One region of the Geomonas oryzisoli genome, then DNA from elsewhere that is predicted to be linked to it. Evidence: riboswitches for the same ligand, from Rfam matches in the RefSeq annotation. Region 1 holds a riboswitch; the other holds the start of a gene.
The links. A riboswitch is a leader RNA that binds a small molecule or an ion and turns the genes downstream of it on or off. The one in region 1 is predicted to bind S-adenosylmethionine.
Positions count from the first base shown of each region.

Region 2: it holds a riboswitch for S-adenosylmethionine, as region 1 does, so the genes downstream of both, metX (homoserine O-acetyltransferase MetX) here and KP004_RS10025 (trans-sulfuration enzyme family protein) in region 1, are expected to answer to the same signal.

Region 1 covers NZ_CP076723.1:2,283,319-2,286,797, reverse strand. The annotation lists gene KP004_RS10030 (trans-sulfuration enzyme family protein) at 1-362, opposite strand, end outside; gene KP004_RS10025 (trans-sulfuration enzyme family protein) at 359-1,504, opposite strand; SAM riboswitch class I at 1,574-1,680, opposite strand; gene KP004_RS10020 (Ros/MucR family transcriptional regulator) at 2,128-2,673, shown strand; gene KP004_RS10015 (AMP-binding protein) at 3,048-3,479, shown strand, end outside.
Region 2 covers NZ_CP076723.1:187,257-190,735, forward strand. The annotation lists gene KP004_RS00795 (acetate kinase) at 1-470, shown strand, start outside; gene metX (homoserine O-acetyltransferase MetX) at 793-1,896, opposite strand; SAM riboswitch class I at 1,995-2,093, opposite strand; gene KP004_RS00805 (hypothetical protein) at 2,179-2,349, opposite strand; gene KP004_RS00810 (NAD(P)-dependent oxidoreductase) at 2,346-3,209, opposite strand; gene pabB (aminodeoxychorismate synthase component I) at 3,317-3,479, opposite strand, start outside.

The sequences.
Region 1 (3,479 bases):
GCATCCACGAAGGTGGCCTCGAGTCCCCATCCCTTGAACAAGGTGGTGAGGAGCCGGAAGGTGCCGCCGTAGACGTCTTCGCACACCACCAGGTGATCGCCCGGCTTGAACAGGAGCAGGGTGGAGGCGGTGGCCGCGATCCCCGACGCGAAGGCCAGGCCGACCGCTCCCTTTTCCAGACCGGCGATCGCCTCCTCCAGCGCCTCGCGGGTCGGGTTGCCGGAGCGGGCGTAGTCGTAGCGGCCGAAGCTGTCTACCGAGCGCTGCGCGAAGGTCGACGAGAGGTAGATGGGGTGGCTTACGGAGCCGTGCTCGGGGTCGATCGGGTCGACGCCGTGGATCAGTTCGGTGGCGAATTTCATGCGTGCTCTCCTTCGAATGCCTGGGCCAGGTCGGCGATCAGGTCGTCTTTGTCTTCTATTCCCACCGACAGGCGCAGCAGCAGGTGGTTGATGCCGAGCCGCTGCAGTTTCTCGGGCTCGATGTCCGCGTGGGTCTGCACCCGCGGGAAGGTGATCAGGCTCTCGACCCCGCCGAGGCTCTCGGCGAAGGAGATGAGCTCCGTCTTCATCAGGAGCTGGTTCACCAGCTCCGGTTCGGTCACCTCGAAGGCGATCATGGCGCCGAAGCCTCCGCACTGGTGCTTCATCAGGTCGTGCCCCGGGTGGTCGGGGAGCCCGGGATAGTAGACCCGTCCCACCCGCGGGTGCCGGGTAAGCCACTGGGCCAGCGCCAGGGCGTTTTCCTGCTGGCGGTCCATGCGGATGCTGAGCGTCTTGATGCCGCGGACGGTGAGCCAGGAATCCTGCGGTCCCAGGACCGCGCCGGCGCCGTTTTGGTGGAAATAGACCTTTTCCGCGAGGGCCGCGTCTTTTACCGCCACCAGGCCGCAGACCACGTCGTTGTGCCCGGCCAGGTACTTGCTCCCCGAGTAGACGGTGATGTCGGCGCCGAGGTCGAGGCAGCGCAACAGGTACGGGGTGAGGAAGGTGTTGTCGACGATGCAGAGCATGTCGTTGCCCTTACAAATCTCGGCCAGTCGCCGCACGTCGGCCACCTTGAGCAGCGGATTGGTGAGCGATTCCACGAACAGGGCGCGGGTGTTCGGGCGGATCGCCCGGCGCACCAGCTCCACGTCGCTCGTGTCGACGTAGCTGAAGCTCAGGCCGAACTGCTGGAACAGCTTCTCGAACAGCCGGTAGCTTCCGCCGTAGAGGTCCTCGGTGACGATCAGGTGGTCTCCCTGTTGAAACAGGAACATGAGGCTCGTGATGGCGGCCATTCCGGAGGCGTAGGCGAAGCCGCGGCTCGCGCCTTCGAGTTTTGCGATCCCTTCCTCCAGGGCCTGGCGGGTCGGGTTGCCGGAGCGGCTGTAATCGTACCCGGTGCTCTGGCCCAGGCCGGGGTGGCGGAAGGTGGCGGTCTGATAGATGGGGACCGTGACCGCGCCGGTCCGGCTCTCGCGCTCGAGTCCTATCTGTGCTGCAGTGGTTGCGATGTGCATCGTAGCCTCCAAATGGAAAAAGTCCCCTTCCGGGGTCGGAAGGGGACTTTTCTATTGTCGGTCCGCACTTCCTTATCTTTCGGAACGTTGCCGTTCCGCTGGATTTGGCACCTTCCCCCCGTGGGGAGGTTGCCGCGATGTCATAGGGCCAGTCCCTCGATCGCTCTGGATAAGTTATGCTATTCGGTTGTCAGGGGTGCTGCTTTAATCCGTGACTCTAGTAATACTGAGGCACTGTCCTTTTGTCAACCATAAAACTCTACTTGTTGACTAAAATAAAAGTTATTTCTGGTAAATCTTTTCCCTACCGCCCAGGTAGTGTTGCCCGGTGCGCCGGGACGTCGCTCCGCTACCCGGAACGAGGCCGGATGGTATACCAAAGCGTCTTTCTGTATCTGGTACGGCAGCAACAGGCTCATTCTCTTTTATACCTCAGGCAATCGAACATTCTGTCGGTTTCTCTTCTGGGGATACTGACAACGCTCAGGCCCATTGCCTGTCATTGATCCTCCTCTCTTGCTATCACGGATGACATACATAAAAAGTTTATTTTGTTGATTTGACAATGCTTGGAAACCTGCCACTATAATCCAAGGTACATAATGATCAATGGAGGGATATCAATGGCAACTTTGGTAGAAATCGCAGCTCAGATCGTGGCGTCACATGCGTCTAGCACTCCGATGACTTCTGATCAGCTTATATTCGAAATCAGCAAAGTGCACAGCGCCCTCAAAAATCTTGAAGCCGGTGAACCTGTCGAGGGTGTAGAGGAACCCAAAGCTTCCTTGACAGTAAAAGAAGCGTTCAAGAAAGGCGAGGTCGTCTGCATGCTGTGTGGCAAAGGGGGCTTCAAGACGCTGGCCCGTCACCTGAACACCGCGCATGGCATGAAGCCGGGCGAGTACAAGAAGCAGTTCGGCATTCCGGGCAAGCAGCCGCTGGCGGCCAAGAACTACTCCGAAGCGCGCCGGAAAATGGCCCTGGACCGCGGTCTGGCCGACAATCTCGCCAAGGCGCGCGGCGTGCGCATGGCCAACATCGAGGCGAAGAAGGCGGTTCCCGCCAAGGCCGCCAAGGCGGCCAAGCCTGTCAAGCCGGCCAAGCCCGCCAAGGTCACCAAAGGGGCCAAGGCTCCCAAGGACAGTGCAAAGGCGAAGGTGGCCTGATCCGCACTGATTCGGTTTAAAAGCCGCTCCCTAACGGGGCGGCTTTTTTTGTTGCATAGATACTGCGGTAAAGGGGTAAGCATCTGCGTTTGCGGCTCAGTCCGCTCTTTATTTCTGTTTTGGGATTGGTTTTGCGGCGGGCTTCGGTTAAACTCCCTTGCCCGTAGCAGTTGCTCACAGCGCCGCGATTGATTGCTCGGCAGCGCTGCATGGTTGCCAAAGCGATGCGCACGTGTGACAATGCTTCCTTGGGAAGATGATGCGGACGTTTAGTAGTGTCAGTAGGTGGTGCCGCCCGATCTTTCTTTTCGTTCGAAGTTGTGATGGTACCTCATAAAGCTGCAACTGACATGCGCCGCCTACGGGAGTCAGAGATGCGGACACTGGTAGATCTTTTTCATAGCTTTGCGCCGCGGGGGGATAAGACCGCTCTGGTGAACCGAACCGGCGTGCGCCGCTTCGCGGTTTCGTATCGCGAGCTCTCCGAGCTCTCCCTGAAGATGGCGGGGCTGCTCGCGCGTCAGGGCGTGGCGCCCGGGGATCGCGTGCTGTTATGGGGGCCGAACTCGTCCTGGTGGGGCGTTGCCTACTGGGGCATCATCATGCGCGGCGCCATCGCCGTTCCCGTCGATTTCATGTCGGACCGCGGCCGCGCCGAATCGATCCTGAAGCTCACCCAGGCCAAGGTGGTGCTGCAGAGCCGGTTCAAGCCGGAGCGGCTCGACGTTCCGGATGGTCTGCTCCTGGAGGACCTGAAGTATCTGCTCGAGGACGCCCCCCCCTACGCCGACGTGGTGCACCCGGGC
Region 2 (3,479 bases), 2.1 Mb from region 1:
CCGGCATCATCCCGTTCATGGTGAACGAGGCCGGGGTCTCGGCGACCGAGCTCGACCTGTTCCTGAACCAGAAGAGCGGCCTGGCCGGCATCGTGGGGCGCCGGGTCAGCCGCCGGACCGTCGTGGACGAGGCGGTGGTGGGCGATCCCCGCTGCCAGCTCGCGCTCGACATGGAGGCCTACCGGCTGAGGAAGTACCTGGGGGCGTACATCGCCGTAACCGGGAGGCCCGACGCGATCGTGTTCACCTACGGCGAGGGGTGGGAGGACTGGCCGGTGCGGGGCATGGCGCTGCAGGGGATGAGCCAGTTCGGCATCGAGGTGGATCTGAAACGTGACGCCGAGGCCCTCTTGGGAGGAAAGGACGTCATGATCAGTGCGGACCACTCCGCCGTCAAGGTCTTCGTGATACCAAGCGGCGAGGACATGGTCCTCAACGAGGACGTGGCCGCCATCATGGGGTGGCAGTAGCGGCAGGAGCGGGCGGCGTCGAAAACGCCGCTTCGAAAAGAAACGACGAAGGGCGGATGATCGCATGATCATCCGCCCTTTTTTTATTGTGTGCACCGACGGTAAATGAAGGTGACCTATCGCCGAACCCCCCGGTCAACGCAGGTGAATTATCGACACACCCGTAGGGGCGAATAATCATTCGCCCAGCCGCCGGCGCCTGACTGATGTCAATGGCAAGATGGGCAACGGTGCCAACGGGGCGAATAATTTTCGCCCCTACAGGAGTAAACGCATTCGTGAGGATGGAGGGGCGGACCCGCGATGCCGGCTCGCGTGGCGTCTAGGATCCGATTCCGTTCAGGAACCGCTGCACCATGGGCGTGAAGGTCTGGTGCTCGAGCAGGAAGGCGTCGTGGCCGTAGGCGGAGGTGATCAGGTGGTACTCCACCTGCTTGCCCAGCTTCTGGAGCGATTCGACCATCTCCTCGGTCTGCGCCGGCGGGTAGAGCCAGTCGGAGGTGAAGGCGAAGAACTGGATCGGCGCGCGGACCGGCTCGAAAGCCTCTTCCAGGGATTCGCAGCCGGCGGCGACGTCGTAGAGGTCGAGCGCCTTGGCCAAGTACAGAAAGGAGTTGGCGTCGAAGCGGTCCACGAAGTTGTAGCCGTTGTAGTTGAGGTACCGCTCCACCTCGAACTGGCCGAAGAAGTCGAACTGGCCGTCCCGGGCCGAGAAGCGGCGGCCGAACTTGGCGGTCATGGACTCGTCGGAGAGGAAGGTGATGTGCCCGATGCCGCGGGCGAGCGCCAAGCCGTCCTTGGGGTTCTTGCGGTACTCCCCTTTCTTCCAGGTGGGGTCGTTGAAGATAGCCCAGCGTGCCACGGCGTTGAGCGAGATCGCCTGCGCCGAAGGGCGCGGCGTGGTGGCCAGCACCACCGCCGAGGCGACCCTTTCCGGGTACTGGGTCGCCCACTCCAGGGCCTGCATCCCTCCCATGCTGCCCCCCAGCACGCAAAAGAGTTTCTCGATGCCGAGCCGGTCCAGGAGCAGCGCCTGGGCCTTGACCATGTCGCGCACCGTGATCACCGGGAAGGCGAGGTTGTAGCGCTTGCCGGTTTTGGGGTTGATGGAGGTCGGGCCGGTGGAGCCGAAGCAGGAGCCGATCACGTTGGAGCAGATGACGAAGTAGCGGTCGGTGTCCAGAAGGCACCCCGGGCCCACGATGTCATCCCACCATCCGGCCCTTTTTTCGTCCTCGCTGTGGCGGCCGGCCAGGTGCGCGCTCCCGGTCCAGGCGTGGGTCACCAGGATGGCGTTGGAGCGGTCTTCGTTGAGGGTGCCGTAGGTCTCATAGGCGATGTCGATCGGCCCGAGGATGCGGCCGCTCTCCAGGCGCAGTTCGGTGTCGAAGGTGATGATCTGTTCTGTCACGATGCCGTAGGACATGTCTCTCTCGTACTTTCGGGTGCCGGGATCGGCACGAAAAAAGCCCCATCTCGGTGTGAGAAGGGGCTTTTCGGGTGTGACAATAGCTAAAAGCGCCTTTCTCATCTTCGCCTTTCGGCAGGATTTAGCACCTGTCGCCCAATGGGCCGGTTGCTGTGGCTTCGCAGGGCCTTTCCCTCCACCACTCTAGATAAGCAGGTCTTTCTATTCAATTTTCGGTGCAGAATAAGGGAGCCGCCGTTATTTGTCAACGGCAAACTGTGCCCGAGGTTCACGACCCTGCTACAGCTCATTGCGGTACTTGACCAGGATGTACAGGCAGACGGCACCTGCCAGGAACATCCCGATATCGCGCGGCCAGGGGATCGGCTTGTCCAGGCCGGACTGGATCATCGGGTCCAGCAGGGCGCTGGTCAAAAGCGTTACGCCCGCAAAGGAAAGCAGTTGTTTCATGAGTTGATGGCCTTCAGCACGGCGCAGAAGTCGCGATCGGCAAGGCCCAGCGCCTTCGCCCTCTTGAAGCTCTCATTGGCGGCCGCGGCGGAAGCCAGGGGCTGGTTCAGGGCGTCCCCCAGGGCGACGGCCAGGCGCATGTCCTTTTGCATGTGCTTGAGCGGGAAGGCGGCATCGAACACCCCTTGGGTCATCTGGGCCCCCTTCAGCTTGAACATCGGGTTGGCCAGCGCGCCGGAGTCGAGCACGTCCAGGAGGTCGGAGCTCGCGAGCCCCGCCTTCTCGGCGAGGGCGAGCCCCTCGCAGAAGATGGTCATCATCCCCCCCATCACCATGTTGACGATGAGCTTCATTTCGGCGCCGCGTCCCACCTCGCCCAGGAACAGGCTCTTCTTCCCCATCTTCTCGAAGAGGGGCATCGCCTCGTCGAAGAGGCCGCGGTCGCCGGCGGCGAGGATGATCAGGGTGCCGTCCTCGGCTGGTTTCTTGCTCCCGGAGACAGGCGCTTCCAGGAATCTCCCTCCTTTGGCGGTGATTGCCGCTGCAATCTCCTGTGCCGTGGCGGCGTCCACGGTGGACATGTCCACGTAGCTGCGCCCCGCTCCGATCCCCTCCAGGGCGCCGGCCGGGCCGAAGCAGACCTCGTGGGCCGCGGCCGGGTCGGCCAGCATGGCGATGGTGATGGCACACGTCGAGGTGACCTCGGCCGGGGTTGCGGCTACGGCCGCCCCGAGCGCTGCGAACTCCTCGCATTTTGCCGCCGAACGGTTCCAGACCTTGACCTTGAAGCCGGCTTTGATGAGGTTTTTGGCCATGGCGCTGCCCATGATGCCCAGTCCGATAAAACCGTATGTTTCCATGTCGTTGCCTCCCTGATAGTTAAGTTTTTGCTCTAATAGTGGGTCCATATCTCCTCCCCCCGGAGGGGGGAGGCTGGGAGGGGGGGCTTCAGTAAGGTGCCCCCTCCCTAACCCTCCCCCTCCGGGGGAGGGAACTTACCGGCATCAGTCTCTTCATCCAACAGTGTCGCCTGCCGCCACCCGCGCACCGAGTTTACCAGAAAAACCGCTTCGGCCCGCTCCAGGTCCTCCCTTTTCAGGATCCTTTCCTCGATCGTCCCCTGGGCCAGC